DNA from 4 places in the Paenibacillus sp. p3-SID1389 genome. Region 2 is predicted to be linked to each of the others. Evidence: riboswitches for the same ligand, from Rfam matches in the RefSeq annotation. Region 2 holds a riboswitch; each other region holds the start of a gene.
What was found. Region 2 has a riboswitch for cyclic di-AMP ahead of M3G15_RS07530 (TrkH family potassium uptake protein). Riboswitches for the same ligand answer to the same signal wherever they lie in the genome.

Region 1 (4,213 bases), on a different contig from region 2:
GGTTTCGACGTAGAAATCGCTAAGGAAATCGCTAAGGATCTGGGCGCTGAGCTGGAGATTAAAGACTTGAAATTCGATACGTTGCTGAACGAGCTGTCGAGCGGACGTGTGGATCTCGTCATTTCTGGACTCAGCCCAACTCCAGAACGTGCTGAACAAATCGACATGTCGCAAATTTACTACAAAGCGGAGCAAGCTGTGGTGACTCGTGAAGCGGACAAAGACAAGTTCAGCACAATGGAATCGCTGGAGGGCGCGAAAATCGGCGTTCAACAAGGTTCCATTCAAGAAGAAATGGCGAAGGAAATTCCGAATGCCAAACTGACCTCGCTGGCTAAAATCAATGACATCATTATGCAGTTGAACTCCAACCGTGTAGATGCTGCTATTTTGGAAGGTCCTGTCGCAGAATCGTTCGTTAAGAACGTTAAAGGCCTGGTCATCACCGATGCCAAGCCGGTAACTGAGGATGAAGGCTACGTGATTGGCATTAAGAAAGGCAACCAAGAGCTGTTGGATCAAGTGAATAAGACGCTCGATCGCTTGATTAGCGCAGGCAGCATCGATCAATTCGTTGCCGAAGCTAGCGAACTGGCCGAAAAATAATCACGATATCCATCCACAGAAAATAGCGAAGCTTTCGCTATTTTCTGTTTTTTTGCTTAAGGGTTTAAGGTAAAGGAGGAGGAAGGAAGGCGTTATGGACTTAATTTCAATGTTTATGGAATACCGCAGTTACTTCTTGGCCGGTGTTCAGTATACCCTACTCTTGGCAGCGATCAGCGTGATATGCGGCTTCTTTCTTGGTTTGTTGATCGCACTATTGCGCATGTCGCCATGGGGGATCTTACGGTTTCTGGGGCATGTGTGGGTTGAATTTCTGCGTGGCACCCCAATGATGGTACAGCTGTTGATTATTCACTACGGGTTCGCATTTATGTTTGATATTAATTTCACCCCGATTCAGTCAGGTGCGATTACATTGTCCATTAACAGTTCGGCTTATTTGGCGGAAATTTTCCGTGCCGGCATTCAAGGTGTCGATCGGGGACAAGGGGAAGCGGCCCGTTCCTTGGGGATGACCAAAGGGATGGCTATGCGCCATATCATCATTCCGCAGGCGATCAAATCGGTGCTTCCCGCGATTGGCAACGAGTTTATTACGATCATTAAAGAATCGTCGATCGTATCGATCATCGGTACGGCCGAGCTGATTTATCAAGCACAGTCCGTCGTGACGATTACGTACGATGGGATGACGCCTTATTTGATCATCGCCATTATGTACTTTATTCTGACATTCACGCTGTCTCGGATTTTGGGCGTGTTCGAAAGGAAGTTGAAGACCAGTGATCACCGTTAAAGGTTTGCATAAAAAATTCGGCCAACTCCATATTTTGCGCGGGATCGATCTGGAAATCTCCAAAGGCGAAGTTGTCGTCGTCATCGGTCCTAGCGGGTCGGGGAAAAGTACGTTTCTCCGCTGCCTGAACCTGTTAGAGGTTCCGACCGAAGGGGAGATCACCTTTGAAGGCGCTTCGATCACCGCCAAGGGACATGACATCAATAAAACCCGCGAGAAAATGGGGATGGTGTTCCAGCACTTTAATCTATTCCCGCACAAGACCGTGATCGACAACATTACGCTCGCGCCGATTCGCGTGAAGAAGCTCGATAAAGGCAAAGCGGAAGCGATCGCCATGGACCTGCTTCGCACGGTTGGACTGGAGGATAAGCGGGACGCCTATCCGGCGCAGCTCTCCGGCGGACAGAAGCAGCGGATTGCGATTGCCCGCGCATTGGCTATGGAGCCGCATGTGATGCTGTTTGATGAACCGACGTCGGCCCTGGACCCGGAAATGGTCGGAGAGGTGCTTGACGTTATGAAGAACCTGGCTGAACGGGGAATGACGATGGTTATCGTTACGCATGAGATGGGATTTGCCCGTGAGGTTGGCGACCGCATCCTGTTTATGGATCAAGGTGTCATTCTGGAGCAAGGTACGCCGCAAGAGGTGTTTGGGGCGCCGAAGCATCAGCGTACGCAGGATTTTTTAAGCAAAGTATTATAAATCTTAAGGACCGTCCGAGCTTCCATTCGGGCGGTTTTTTGTCCTCCGATGGATCGAACGTACGATCTAAATTTACACTCTTTTTACCTTTGAACACAAAAATGTAACCAGTCCAATCAAGCAATTCCGCCGTTTGGTGGGATTTACCTGACCTATTGGTTACAAAATTGTGATATATTAAGTAGGCCGAAACCTGAACTTGAGGTGCGGGGGACGAAAGATGAAAACAGGGGCTGCCTAGCTGACTGTTTTCTTGGGGTGAAGCGTATCGAAGCGATGCGCCGGGAATGATCCTTTTTCCCGAATCCGACAACTAACTCCGCAGGCGCAGTAAAAAGGAGGGCAATTCATTTGAATACTCGTATTTGGTCTAAAATTGCAGCAACGGCGCTGATCGCCGCAAGCCTTACGATTCCGATGCAGACGACTTCCGTCCATGCAGACGCGGTACATAAAGCCGTGGAAGGAGATACTTTTTATCTTCTTGCCAAAAAATATGGCGTAGATATGAATAAGCTCATGGCTGCCAACCCATCCATCAATCCGAAAAATATTTACGCTGGTTTAAAAATCACCATTCCGGGAGTTCAAACCCAAACGACGGGAGTTGCTTCCGCTGCTCCGGCGAAGAAGGAGAGCGCAGCTACGACAACTGCTTCCGCTTCCAAGCTCAAGGTCATGTCTACCGGGAACGTGGTTGAAGCATGGGGGAAAACCTTTACTTACTCGAAAACGATCAATGTGAAAGCATCGGCGTATTCGGCATCAGCTAGTGAGAATGGAAAATGGGGCGCGGTTGACTACTTCGGCAACCCGCTGAAGCTTGGTACCATCGCTGTTGATCCGAATGTCATTCCGATGGGCACAAAGGTGCTGGTGACCGGCCACAACCATGACGGTCTGCCGGATCAGGCTTTTGTAGCTACGGCCACCGATCAGGGGGGCGCAATCAAGGGTAACCGGATTGATATCTTTATTCCCGGCAGCGCAGCAAATGCGAAATCGTTTGGTTTCCAAGATGTGACGCTTTACGTATTAAATTAAACACCTTGTTTAAAAAAGTCGGTCAGAATGTATCCTGGCCGACTTTTTGTGCTTGCTGGCGAAGTGCCTGATTTTCAGAAGATTCCCAATACATCAGCGGTATTTGGTCGTATGCAGCAGCTCGGAAAGATCAACGAATTGATACCCCTGTGCCTGCAAGGCGTCGATGATCTTCGGCAAAGCCTGGATGGTGCCGGTTAAGTCGGAGCCAACGCCGCCGCCTGAGTGCTGAAGGATGATCGAGCCGGGCCCCGCCGTGCGCATCACGTTGGAGATCACTTTGTTCTTGTCGATCCCTTTCCAATCCTGTGAATCCACATTCCAATTGACGAGGGTGTAGCCGTTCTTTTTCGCCCATTGAACCTGTTCTTCCTTGATTTCTCCATAAGGCGGCCGAATCAGCTGGGGACGGTATCCAACGACGTTCTGGATAATTTTCTCCGTGCGTAAAATCTCGCTCTGGAACTGCTTAATGGAGCGGTTGCGGAAGTTCGGATGATTAAAGGAGTGATTGCCGATGAGATGGCCTTCGTGATGCATCCGCCGTAACAGGCCGGGAAACTTCTTAGCCCGTGCACCAACAACAAAGAAGGTGGCTTTGACCCCTTTCCGGTGAAGCACGTCCAAAATTTGCGGCGTAAACCGCGGATCCGGACCATCATCGAAGGTCAGTGCAATCTGCTTCACCTCCGGCCCCCGGAAGATGAAGGTTTCTGAATATTTGCGCCGCAGCTCACCAAGATCTGCCGGCTTGGCACCTGCGGGCACGAGTGCCGCCTTCTTGTCCGCCTGGTCCCCCTGAGATTCTGGCCCTCTGTTTTCGAGATCCAGTGCGGCGGCTTTGACGGGATAAAATTCCGTCCCGCCCACCATGATCAGAGAAGCGGTCATGCAGCAGACCAGAGCATTCTTAAGCTGAATAAGCAATTTGAAGTCCCCCTTCAACCCAAAACTGTACATGTTCTCTAGTATCCCCTAACTTTTTCAGATCATGATGGATTGTGAAAAATTGCGCTGATTTCCTCTCATGATTCGCTGTGAGAGATGTCACAGACGATCCCGCTAAAAAATTGCATCCTTTGATGAAGTGTAATCAA
Region 2 (4,213 bases):
AGTCATAACATACGGCTCCTCTTTTTGTTGCGGCGTCGGGGTCTTCCGCTCCTTGCTTGGCGGGTTAAACAAGTAAATCACATACGCAACGATCGCCGGCAAGGCGATGTAGAACAACCCGGCGACGATGTTCAGCGCTCCGCCCATAAACATCAGGCTCAGCGACATCAGGATGCTGTCGAAGATGACGTGCGAGAAGACAACGGTCGCGAAGCCGTAGCGCAGGAACACGAAGCTGAACAGCAGTCCGATAAAGGTTAATTCGATCGGGCGCGAAATGACCGGATAAATCGGATACAACGTGTGGCCAAACGCCCAGATTAAGGTCGACAGCAGGCAGGCGATAAAGGTGCTGCGGAACATTTTCTTCAGCATTGGGATCCCGAACAAGCGATACACCGCTTCTTCTCCGATCCCTGCCACCCAAGCCAGCAGCGGAAACAATAGCGGGTACACCATGTTGTAAGGCGATTGCGTCGCATCGGTCGTGGACCAGGTATGAATCGTTTGCTCTAAAATGAAGAAAACAACGGATTGAACGCCTAACAGGATCAATGCCCAGGCATACCCGTCAGCCACGGAGGTCAGGATGGAACGGCCGTACCCTTCTTCCCGTGATCGCGCCCACAAGTTGATGCCGTTCTTCCGCCACAGTCCATCGCCGCCCACCAGCGAGAAGTACACGGAAGCGGCGAGGAACAACGTCACCAGACCTTGGAAGAAGAGGCCAAAGATGAGCACGCCGGATTCAAGACCGTCTTTTTGGAACACGGGGATCATGTTGATCGTTCCAATCGTGGATAGCACGAAGTAAGCCGAAGCCAGGAAAATACCCCGCTTAAACGAGGTATGGGCCCGCGTCAGCGCGCTGTAGACGATCGCCAGAATCGCCAGCACGAACGTCAACAGGGCGTATCCGGCATAGGTGAGCCAGCTGGCGATTTTCGTCTGTCCGGCGACGTAGTCCTGATGAGCCTGCGGTACGGTAAAATAGCTCTCCAACGAGGAAACCTTGCCGTATTCGAAGCTGAGCTTGATTTCCGCTTGCGATTCGCCTAACGTGTAGCCATTGATATGGTAGAGGAGGCCCACATCCCCTTCACCGGAGGCCAGCTCCAGATCGCTTGGTTTAAATCCAAAGGCGTTCAGGTAAGGCTGTGCCAGCTCTTCTTTCTCCGCTAACGTTAAATCCCCCTCCCATGCCTTCATGGAATCGGTGGTTTCCGATCCTACATCAAGCATCATCTGCTTGGTGGCGTTGCTGGAGGAACTGATCTCCTCGAAGCCGACGACTTGACCGGTGGTCATATGGACATCCACGGTCACGGCGCTTAACGATTCGGTGGGGTCCGTGTAACGGACGCGAAATACGTCATATGGAAATTGCTTGTCATACGTTTTTAAGTATGGGGCGAGCAGATCGGCTTTGGTTAAGTAACCAAACAGATCGGAACGCGTTTCGTATGTAATCAATGCTTTATCCTTCGTGGGATTCGGCAGGTCGATCCCAAGTACGGATTGGACAAATTCACTTGCATGGGCAGCTGCTTCCGGTTTGCTGATCACCTCATTTGCTTGCTGCAGCTGCAAGGACTCCGAATCGGTGGTCGGAAACAGTTGAACGGCGACGAACACAATGAATCCTAGGGCGGCCAGCAGCCACAGATTTTTGGTCTTCATCCTGCGGCGGCCATTTGACGTCAAAGGGGAACTCACTCGCAAAACTCCTTTGTTATTAAGTTGAATGAAATCGGGAACACGTACTCTTCTTATATTATGAGGTATGTTTTTCCCTCAAGTACGTCAAAGTAAAGATAACACAGCTATCCCCCCTGCGCCAGACGGAGGGCAAAATTGACGAGAAACGGCAAAAACTTCGGCAAGTCTACGCATCATTTAGATTGGGGGCGAACTTAATCTGCACAATCCCTGATTTCGTCCTTTTCTGGTCTTTTTCTTGAAAATAGAGCTTTGTGGCGGGACGGAATAAGGGATATAATCCATTTGACGAAAAATGATTGAAAACAATTGAAAAGATTGGCCGAATTTCGCAATGAAAACGGGGGAACCGTATATTTTGGGGTGAATTTCACGGAGCTTCAACTCCCAGCAAGGGGATATGTTCCGCGAATAGGGCAACTGGGCATGTCCGAATCCGTCAGCTAACCTCGTAGGCTTGTGCATCAGGAACCAAACACCGAAAGGCATTGGATTTCCAGTGCTTTTTTCTTTTGTTCTTTTTTCAGGAAGACGATGAGGTGAACGCGTTGAATACGAAGAAAATAAACCTTTCTCCGCCGCAGGTATTAGTGATTGGGTTTGCGATCATTATTTTGCTGGGTGCGCTACTGCTCATGCTGCCGATTTCCAGTACGACCGGGGTAACACTCCCGTTCGTCGACGCACTGTTCACGGCTACTTCAGCAACCTGTGTTACGGGGTTGGTCGTGGTTGATACCGGGACCTATTTTTCAACCTTTGGACAAGTCGTGATCGTCCTGCTGATCCAGATTGGGGGGCTTGGGTTTATGACCATGGCCACTTTGTTCTCCCTTGTCCTGAAACGAAAAATATCGCTAAAAGACCGTCTCATCCTCCAAGAAGCGATGAACCAAAACTCTGTGGAAGGAATCGTACGGTTAATCCGCAAAGTTCTGTTATATTCGCTCGTTATTGAATCCAGTGCGGCGCTGATGTTTGCGATTCGCTGGTCATTCGATATGCCGATTGGTAGGGCGCTGTATTTCGGAGTTTGGCACGCGGTCTCGATGTTCAATAATGCAGGGTTTGACCTGTTTGGTGAATATCAAAGCTTCACGAAGTACGTTGCTGATCCGATCGTGAACTTCGTTGCAATGTTTCTGATCGTCTCGGGCGGGATCGGATTTATCGTACTGTCCGACGTATTCGAGTTTCGGAAGCGGCGGAAGCTGTCGTTGCATTCGAAGGTGGTATTGTCGATGACGTCGGTGCTGATCGTGATCGGGGCGTTAGTCATTTTCATCTTTGAGTTCACGAACTCGCGTACGCTTGCTCAGCTCAGTTGGAGCGGCAAGATCTGGGGTTCGTTTTTCCAATCGGTGACGCCGCGTACGGCGGGAGCCAACACGCTGGATATTGGGTCATTACGGCAGGCAACGCAATTCTTCATGATCATCCTGATGTTTATCGGGGCCTCCCCAGGCTCTACGGGGGGCGGAATTAAGACGACCACATTTACGATTCTGGTCGGCTCGGTTGGTTCGATGATTCGCGGAAGGACTGACCTAGTCCTGTTCAGGTACCGGATGGCCGGGGAACGGGTCTTTAAGGCGCTTACGATCACGATGCTTGCCTTATTCCTGGTCTTAGCAGTGGCAATGGTATTGTCTACCACGGAGGACGCGAGCTTTTTATCGATTTTGTTTGAAACCACTTCGGCTTTCGGCACGGTCGGACTTACGATGGGGTTGACGGGGAAACTAACGGTTATCGGTAAAATTATCATCAGCTTCACCATGTTCGCCGGTCGGCTCGGGCCGCTGACGCTTGCTTATGCGCTCGGTCCGAAGAAAGGAAAAGAGCTGTACCGCCATCCAGAAGGCAAAATCATTATTGGATAAGGGGAAAACGGGCAAAAATGAAAAAGCAGCAGTTTGTGATCATCGGCTTGGGGCGCTTCGGCTCGAGTCTGGCCTTGGAATTGATGGAGTTAGGATATGAGGTTCTGGGCATCGACCGGAATGAAGAGATCGTGGAAGAACTTAGCGATCGGCTCACGCATACGGTTGTCGCCGATGCTACAGAAGAAGAGGTGCTGAAGTCGCTGGGGGTTCGTAATTTCGATTGCGGGATCGTAGCGATTGGCACCGACATTCAAATGAGCATCCTGGCAGCTATTCTCCTCAAAGATCTTGGCATTAAAACGGTAGTTGCCAAAGCGATCTCGCTTCTGCACGGCCGAGCTCTGGAGAAGCTGGGGGTGGATCGGGTGATTTATCCAGAACGCGACATGGGGGTTCGTGTGGCCCATCAGCTGGTTACTCCAAATTTGCTGGATTATATTGAACTGTCGAAGGAATACAGCATCGTAGAAATGAAAGTTCCCACTTGCTTGAACCATAAAAGCATAGGTGACCTCAATATGCGGGCACGCTTTGGCTGCAGCATCGTGGCGATTCACCGCAATGGCGGTATTTTGGTTGCTCCCACTGCGATGGATCAGTTAAATGAA
Region 3 (4,213 bases), on a different contig from region 2:
GGGGTTCGACAGAAGCAAATTTTGCTGTTGGACCGGCAGGAACGGCTCCGGGAAATTTCAGAAGTATCGGATATCGTGCGGTCGATCAGCGGCTTGCACCGAGGGAAGACGCATTTGTACTATCCGGATAATAAATTGTGTGCTGTGATAGATCGGCTGCCCCGCCCGGTAGCCCGCATTTTCGAGCAACGGAATTAGGAGGATGACAAGGTTTATGTTATTTGATACGCATACGCATTTGGATGCTCCCCAATTTGACGAGGACCGCGAGGAAGTGATCGCGCGCGCCGTGGAACAAGGGGTTACGCGGATGATTAACATCGGATTTAACCGCGAGACGATCCCTTCGACCATGAAGTTGGCAGAGACCTATGACTTCATTTATGCCGCTGTCGGCTGGCATCCGCAAGACGCGATTACAATGCAAGAGGGCGATTTGGACTGGATTGCAGAATTGTGCAAGCATGAGAAGGTCGTCGCCATCGGAGAAATTGGGCTGGATTATTATTGGGATACGTCACCTAAGGACGTTCAACATAAGGTTTTTCGTGAGCAAATTGGACTGGCTCGCAGCTTGGGCATGCCGATTTCCATTCATAATCGGGACGCTCACGAAGACGTGGTACGCATCCTTCGGGAAGAGAAAGCCAATGAAGTTGGAGGCGTGATGCACTCTTTCTCCGGCAGTTGGGAAATTGCCAAAATGTGTCTAGATTTGGGATTTCATTTGTCGTTTGGCGGGCCGATTACGTTTAAAAATGCAAAACAGCCAAAAGAAGTGTTGGCCAAGACGCCGATGGATCGATTGCTGATCGAAACGGATTCCCCTTATTTAACGCCGCATCCATATCGTGGTAAACGGAATGAGTCCGCTCATGTCCGCTTGGTTGCAGAAATGGCAGCCGAGCTCAAAGGGGTCACTTTTGAGGAAATCGCGGAAATTACCACCCGAAACGCATTGGAACGATTTGGAATCCCGAGTATTTGAGAGCAAAACGGATGAAATAAAGAGGATTTCGGAAAGATTAATGCTTTTTAACCCTCAAAAACAAGGTCATTACATTTTTTTAACCATTTTTTTAAAAAAACGTGGTTGATTCGTCCTTTACAACCTGCATCGAAACAGGATAGAATCTTTTCAGTATCGATTCGGTTCGTTTTGAACCGTACGATGCTTGGTTCCATGAACCAGTCTCGCTGAATCTCCTATGACGGAGAACGGGGGAACCAATACGGATTGCAGTTGGCGATAGCCTGTATGCGTTCGTATTCGATTTCTTTCCAGGGTCTATGGGGTGAATTCAAGGTCATTGCGCCATGAGCGAATGTACTGAGAAAGGGCGGCTCTCTTTCGCCCGAACCCGACAGCTAACCTCGTAAGCGAATAAGAGAGGTCACTCGTGCAGCTATTACACCCAAGACATTCAAGAAGCCACGAAGGAGTTCCTCTAACTCTTTCTCCCGGCTTCTTTTGTTTTGAATAAAAGTAATAGGGTCGTCATACTGTTGGAAAACAGGAGGTGACGACAAGCAGGAGAGACTGGTCAAGGATGCAAAACGCTTAGGATTAAATTTAAGATCAGTGTTCAAAAAGTCAGGTTTTTCAGCACCGAGAAGGTTGGATGAAGCTTGGGACTGAGTAGCGCAGCGTACATGGGGGTACGTGAGCAACGGAAGGCCCGGCTGAATTCAAGATTCGATGCCGAATTCACTTCTTGACCTGCTTCGTGATCAAAAGATGACTTTTTGACTACCTTAGGCGTTTTGTAAAAAGTAACTGTAGTCGCGTCAATCGTTATCATGCATCGACCTAGACGGCGGGACTATGAAGGAGGACGGAAGAAATGGGCATTTTCCGCAAAGAGGAGACCCATGAATCACGCTCATCCAGCATGTCTTACGCAATGCGATGGAAGCATGAGAATTTACGTCAGATAGCGTTCGTCGGCGTTCTGGCCATCGCGGGAATCATCATCATCCTAATCTGGCTGTATAGCCAGGCACAGAAGGAAGTATCCCTGATTGTGGACGGGAATGTCCAGTCTGTGGAGACAACCCAATCCAGTGTAGCTCATCTGCTGGAGGAACAATCGATTAAGCTCAGTGCGAAGGATTCAGTATCCCTCCCGCTGGAAAGCTCGCTGAAGAACGGTGACCGCATTGTCATAGTACGCGCGAAGCCGGTCAATGTGACCGCGGACGGCAATACGAAAGTCCACTTCACGACGCAAAGCAAAGTAGAGGGCGTATTGTCCGAGCTCGGCATCACTTTGGATGAAGACGACAAGGTGACCCCGGCATTGGACAGTAAAGTTACCGAGAACCTGAATGTCAAGGTCGTTCGGGTCAGCAAGCAAACGGTGCAGAGCAAGGAGACTGTGCCCTTTAGCGTGGTCAAAACGTCGGACGACAAGCTGCTAAAAGGTACCACGAAGGTCATTCAAGAAGGTACCGAAGGTCTGGTCATTCACAACATTGAGAAAACCTACGAAGACGGAAAATTCGTGGCGAAGCGTTGGCTCGGCAAAGAGGTCTCCAAGGACCCTCAGCCGAAGGTGATCGCAGTCGGCACGAAGAAACCTACCGAGGTCCTGTCGGCCAGCATAAGCCGTAAGGGAAATACGGTGAACATCAGCGGGACGACGACCAAAGGTGGCGTCTCATTCAAATATAAAAAGATCCTGAAAAATGTTACGTTAACCGCGTATTCGGCGGAAGAAGACGGGATAGGCACCCGTACGGCTTCGGGTACCCGCGTGACGGAAGGCAGAACGATTGCCGTTGATAAAGACGTCGTTCCGCTTGGTTGGTGGGTATACATCGAAGGAGTCGGCTTCCGTAAGGCAGAGGATACGGGTGGAGCCATCGATGGAAATAAGATGGACGTCTATTTTGATAGTCTGAAGGATGCTAAGAAATTCGGCCGCAAGAAGGGCCGCACCGTATACGTAATCGGTCCGACGAAGCCGGAATTGAACTAAGATCTCGTTCTCTTTCGTTTTACAATGCGGAGGGAATGAGATAGTATTAGGATGATGAATAAGACAGTGGATTAGAAGGACAGTGGATTAGAAGAGGATGATATGATCCTCTTCTTTTTGTTATTCTGGTGGAGACAAGCAAGAACAGGAAGGAAGACAGATCCATGATCAAAGAGGTCATCGTGGTGGAGGGCCGAGATGACACCGTGGCCATTAAACGAGCCGTAGAGGCGGATACGATTGAGACGGGGGGTTCGGCGATAGGCGAAGCCGTGCTAAAGAAAATCGCTTTGGCGCAGGAACGCCGGGGCGTGATTATTTTTACGGACCCCGACCATGCCGGGGAGCGGATTCGTAAAATCGTGGCAGCGCGGGTGCCGGGCTGCAAGCACGCTTTCCTGCCTGAGGTCGAAGCTACGAAGAAAGGCGACATCGGGGTGGAGAATGCCTCGCCGGAGGCGATCCGCACCGCGTTGTCCCGGGTGCGCAGCGAAGCGCCGGGAGTAGAGGCCGCAATCACCTGGGAAGACTTGATTAACGCAGGGTTAATCGTACACCCGCAAGCTGCGGCGCGGCGAAAAGCGCTGGGCGAGCTGTTGGGTATCGGATATTGTAACGGAAAGCAGCTCTACAAACGGTTAACCGTGTTCCGCATCAGCCGCGAGGAGTTTGCAGCTGCGTTAGCCGAGTTGGAAAGCAAAGGAGTTTAAGAACCATGAGCATAAGGGAAGACGTATCCACACCGCGCCGGACGAAGGAGATCATTCAGCGGCACGGTTTTTCGTTCAAAAAAAGTCTGGGGCAAAACTTTCTGATCGACCAGAACATCCTCGGTAAAATTGTTGCCGCCGCCGAATTGGACAAGACCCAGGGCGCACTGGAAATCGGGCCGGGCATCGGCGCCTTAACGGAGAAGCTGGCGCAGGAGGCAGGCAAGGTGGCAGCGGTGGAGATTGACCAGCGGCTGCTTCCGATTCTGCAGGAGGTGCTGGAGCCCTACCCGCACGTCCATGTGATCCATGGCGATGTGTTGAAGCTGGACCTAAAGGCTTTATTTGCTGCGGAATTCAGCGGGGTGAGCGGCGTCAGTGTCGTCGCCAATCTGCCGTATTACGTGACGACTCCCATCATGATGAAGCTTCTGGAAGAGAAACTGCCGCTGAAACATATCGTCGTCATGATCCAGAAGGAAGTGGCCGAGCGCATGGCTGCCACTCCCGGCGGCAAGGACT
Region 4 (4,213 bases), on a different contig from region 2:
GCTTCTGGATCAGGATCAGGAAAAAAGCGCATCAGCATCAGGTGCTGTACTCATGGTTCAAGGGACGGCGTCTGACGTGGGCAAGAGCGTGATCGTGACGGCGCTGTGCCGTATTTTTGCGCAGGATGGGCTTAGACCAGCTCCGTTTAAGTCGCAAAATATGGCTTTGAACTCGTATGTTACAGCGGACGGCCAAGAGATTGGACGGGCCCAAGGCATTCAGGCGGAGGCTTGCGGCATTGCCGCCACCACCGACATGAATCCGGTACTGATCAAGCCAACTGGGGACATGCATTCGCAGATCGTTGTTCATGGGCGTCCTTACCGCCACTTAAGCGCATCTGATTATCGTGAGGAATTTTTGCCTAAAGCCAAGCCGCTGGTGATGGAAGCGCTCAGCCGGCTCCGCGACAAGCATGGCATTGTGGTGATCGAGGGGGCTGGGAGCCCGGCGGAAATCAACCTGAAGCAACGGGATATCGTCAACATGAACTTGGCTGAATGGGCGGATGCTCCCGTGATCTTGGTGGGGGATATTGACCGCGGCGGCGTTTTTGCTTTTCTCGTTGGTACCCTGGAGCTGCTTGAGCCACACGAACGCGCCCGCGTAAAAGGGTTCATTATCAACAAGTTCCGCGGCGATTTGTCTCTATTGCAGCCCGGGCTGGATTGGCTGGAGCAGCGGACCGGAATCCCCGTACTAGGAGTGCTCCCCTTTCTGCCTGATCTGGATATCGAAGCAGAGGATTCCGTTGTCCTGGATACCTATCCTGCCCATCCAGAGCAAGCGCCAAGTAAGGAACTGGACATCGCAGTCATCCGTTACCCGCATATTTCCAACTTCACCGATTTTGATCCGTTGGCCGCCGAACCGGACGTGTCGCTACGTTATGTAAGCAAGCTGTCGGAGCTTGGGCATCCCGATGCGGTGATTTTACCGGGGACCAAGGATACGATCAGCGATCTGGAATTTTTGCGTAGGCAAGGGCTGGCGGAGGCTATTTGCAGCCTGATTGAAGAGGAGACGCGCACCCAGCTGGTCGGAATCTGCGGCGGATATCAAATGCTGGGAGAACAACTGCATGACCCCGAAGGCGTGGAGTCCAATGAACCGAGGTCTGCGTTAGGATTGGGCCTGCTCCACTTGGCAACAACCTTCCTCCCAGGCAAAAAAACGGTACGGGTGCACGGCTATACGTGCGAGGACCAGCCGATATCGCTGCACTCTAAGAACCGCCGGCTGCCGATCTCAGGCTATGAGATTCATGCCGGCTCGACCCAGCAGCTGCGGGACACTCGTCCCTTATTTATGCTTCGGGTCAATGAGGAGCCAGTACAAGGGTCAGGGACAGCCCCGGAGTTAGAACAGGCTGAGACGCAAACACATCCGGAAGGCGCAGCCCGCGCCGATGGCAGGGTGTTTGGGACGTATCTGCACGGAGTGTTCCATAATGATGCCTGGCGACGTGCTTGGCTGGACGGACTGCGTACGAGCAAAGGGCTCGAACCTTTGAGCGTCACCTTTGTTTCTTCCTCGCGGAAGGAGGAAGCCTTCGATCGGTTAGCGGAGCAGGTTCGCAGGCATTTGCGCATGGATCTCATTTACGACATCGCCGGGATCCAAGGTAAGCTTTGACAAATCGGGTGATGTTAGGGTAGGATAAAAGTACGCTTAATTTTCGATGGGTAAAGTCGAAAAGCGGGGGAACCAATCTTTTGGGGCGAATCGTTGTAGGATTAACGTAGGGAACCATCTTTCCCGAGCCCGTCAGCTAACCTCGTTTGCAGTGGATGGGTCATTTTAATATTATTTCAGTCATCAATTAATGACCCTGTTCTTTGAAGCGGGGTCTTTTTGCGTTCTGCAAGACCTTTGACCCGAGCATTCGGCGGAGTACTCGCATTCACTGCAAGTTTCGAGCTTCTTCTTTACGCATCGCACTATTAAAGGAGGAGAGGATTTATGGCTAGTCCGAAGTACATCACCGATATTGCCAAGGTGAGCCAGTTGTCCGAGCAGGAGCGGCAGGAGTTGAAACCGATTACGGACAAATTCGTTTTTCGGGTGAATGACTACTATTTGAATTTGATCGACTGGAATGATCCAGAGGACCCGATCCGCAAGTTGGTGATCCCCAATACGGGAGAGCTGAAGGAATACGGGCGTTGGGACGCTTCCGACGAAGCGGCGAACTATGTGGTGCCTGGCTGCCAGCATAAATACCGCACGACCGCGCTGCTGATCGTGTCCGAGGTTTGCGGCTCCTATTGCCGGTATTGCTTCCGTAAACGGTTGTTTCGCAACGATGTGAAGGAAGCGATGGCGGATGTCACGCCTGGCATCGAGTATATCGCCCAGCATCCTGAGATCAACAACGTCCTGTTAACCGGCGGTGACAGCTTGATTTTGGCTACAAAGAAACTGCGTTCGATTCTCGAACGGCTAAGAGCCATTGAGCATGTAAAAATCATCCGACTCGGCTCCAAAATTCCTGTTTTTAATCCTATGCGTATTTATGAAGATCCGGAATTGCTGGATCTGATTAGGGAGTTCTCCACTGTAGACCAACGGATTTATGTCATGGCGCATATCAATCATCCGCGCGAAATTACCCCTGAAGCCAAAAGAGGGTTCCAGGCGTTACACGACGCTGGGGCTATCGTGGTTAATCAAACGCCGATTCTCAAAGGCATCAATGATGATGCGGCCGTGCTTGGCGAATTGCTGGACCGCTTATCGTGGGCCGGCGTCACTCCGTACTATTTCTTTATCAATCGTCCCGTTGCTGGAAATGCTGATTTCGTGATCCCGCTGAAACGAGCATATCAACTGGTGGAGGAAGCGAAAGCCCGTACATCGGGGCTTGGCAAACGCGTGCGGCTTTCAATGAGCCATTCTTCGGGAAAAATCGAAATCCTGGCCATTGAAAACGGGCAGGCTTATCTCAAATATCATCAGTCCCGGGACGGTGAATACGGCAAATTTATGATTTTGCCTTGCCCGGATGATGCTACCTGGTTCGACGATCTGCCAGGCAGTGAAGCGTACTGGAAGAAGCCGGAATCGAAGTTGGATACGCAGTCGGATCAGCCAACGGAAGACGCTGCAAGCGCAGTGTCCATTACGGGATAAAACAAAACGTACCCTTCCGCTTCCCTGATCAGGAGAGCGTGAAGGGTACGTTTTGTTTTTAGAGTCAGATCCGGAATTTTGCGATCGACTCCTGCAGCGCCAACGCCTGCTCATGCAGCGAACGAACCGTACGCGCGTGATTTTCCATTTCGCTCAGTTGTTGCTGCGAATAGCTGCTGATTTGCTCCATGTTAGCGAGCGACTTGGCGGTAATATTGGCGGATTCCTCCACCGATGCGGTCACTTCCTCGGTACCGGCGGATACCTCTTGGGTGGATGCCGAGACCGATTGAATCGTCAAGTTCACGTTCTGAATCAGCTTAGTTAATTGTTCAAACGCCTGACCAGCTTGCTTCACCCGTTCTGTTCCGGAGACGATTTCCTCGCTGGCCCGTTGCATAGCGTTGACGGAGTTTTCCGATTCTTCTCGAATACTGAGCAGGTTCTCACCGATTTCCTCCATCGCCTGGCGGGACTGCTCAGCCAGCTTACGGACTTCTTCGGCGACGACAGCAAACCCTTTGCCGTGCTCGCCGGCCCGTGCCGCTTCGATCGCCGCATTCAGTGCCAGAATATTAATTTGCTTCGTAATTTCCGTAATGGTTACGACAACGTTTGAAATTGACTCCGAGCGATCATTCAGCGTGCGGATATGCCCCAGCGTCCGATTAGCCGCATCTTCTACATGCTGCATCTGCGTAACCGCCGTTTGTGCCAAAGTATTCCCGGCACCGGCTTCATCCGCAGCTTGTCCAATCTGTTCGGTGACTTCGGCAGACGAAGCGGCAATGTGCTGTACACCTTGCGAAATTTCTTCCATCGCACGGGCGTTTTCGGCTGCTGCGGACGCAATCGTCATGCTGCCGGCTTCGATTTCCTTCGTCGCTACATTGGAACGGGCGATCAGATCCTCAAACGTCGTAACCGAACGGGACAAGTTCTCTGAGCCGTCGACGACCGCCCGGGACGTTTGCATCACGGCAGCGAACATGTCTTTGAGCTGATGAGTCATCGTTTGGAAGCTCCCGGCTAATTGGGCGATTTCGTCATTTCCTTTCACTTCGATGGTATGGCGGAAGT

Region 1: another riboswitch for cyclic di-AMP. It lies ahead of M3G15_RS05310 (3D domain-containing protein); the one in region 2 lies ahead of M3G15_RS07530 (TrkH family potassium uptake protein).
Region 3: another riboswitch for cyclic di-AMP. It lies ahead of M3G15_RS14960 (resuscitation-promoting factor); the one in region 2 lies ahead of M3G15_RS07530 (TrkH family potassium uptake protein).
Region 4: another riboswitch for cyclic di-AMP. It lies ahead of M3G15_RS01165 (KamA family radical SAM protein); the one in region 2 lies ahead of M3G15_RS07530 (TrkH family potassium uptake protein).

What each region holds. Positions count from the first base shown of each region.
Region 1 is NZ_JALXVO010000008.1:54,491-58,703, reverse strand. Features, by position in the region: gene M3G15_RS05325 (transporter substrate-binding domain-containing protein) at 1-606, shown strand, start outside; gene M3G15_RS05320 (amino acid ABC transporter permease) at 701-1,363, shown strand; gene M3G15_RS05315 (amino acid ABC transporter ATP-binding protein) at 1,350-2,072, shown strand; cyclic di-AMP (ydaO/yuaA leader) riboswitch at 2,247-2,415, shown strand; gene M3G15_RS05310 (3D domain-containing protein) at 2,424-3,116, shown strand; gene M3G15_RS05305 (polysaccharide deacetylase family protein) at 3,210-4,043, opposite strand.
Region 2 is NZ_JALXVO010000013.1:7,496-11,708, reverse strand. Features, by position in the region: gene M3G15_RS07535 (CPBP family intramembrane glutamic endopeptidase) at 1-1,680, opposite strand, end outside; gene uvrC (excinuclease ABC subunit UvrC) at 1-8, shown strand, start outside; cyclic di-AMP (ydaO/yuaA leader) riboswitch at 2,030-2,192, shown strand; gene M3G15_RS07530 (TrkH family potassium uptake protein) at 2,259-3,602, shown strand; gene M3G15_RS07525 (potassium channel family protein) at 3,620-4,213, shown strand, end outside.
Region 3 is NZ_JALXVO010000037.1:10,315-14,527, forward strand. Features, by position in the region: gene M3G15_RS14950 (HD domain-containing protein) at 1-198, shown strand, start outside; gene M3G15_RS14955 (TatD family hydrolase) at 215-988, shown strand; cyclic di-AMP (ydaO/yuaA leader) riboswitch at 1,186-1,398, shown strand; gene M3G15_RS14960 (resuscitation-promoting factor) at 1,845-2,981, shown strand; gene rnmV (ribonuclease M5) at 3,146-3,691, shown strand; gene rsmA (16S rRNA (adenine(1518)-N(6)/adenine(1519)-N(6))-dimethyltransferase RsmA) at 3,697-4,213, shown strand, end outside.
Region 4 is NZ_JALXVO010000002.1:51,743-55,955, reverse strand. Features, by position in the region: gene M3G15_RS01170 (cobyric acid synthase) at 1-1,636, shown strand, start outside; cyclic di-AMP (ydaO/yuaA leader) riboswitch at 1,660-1,802, shown strand; gene M3G15_RS01165 (KamA family radical SAM protein) at 1,964-3,133, shown strand; gene M3G15_RS01160 (methyl-accepting chemotaxis protein) at 3,198-4,213, opposite strand, start outside.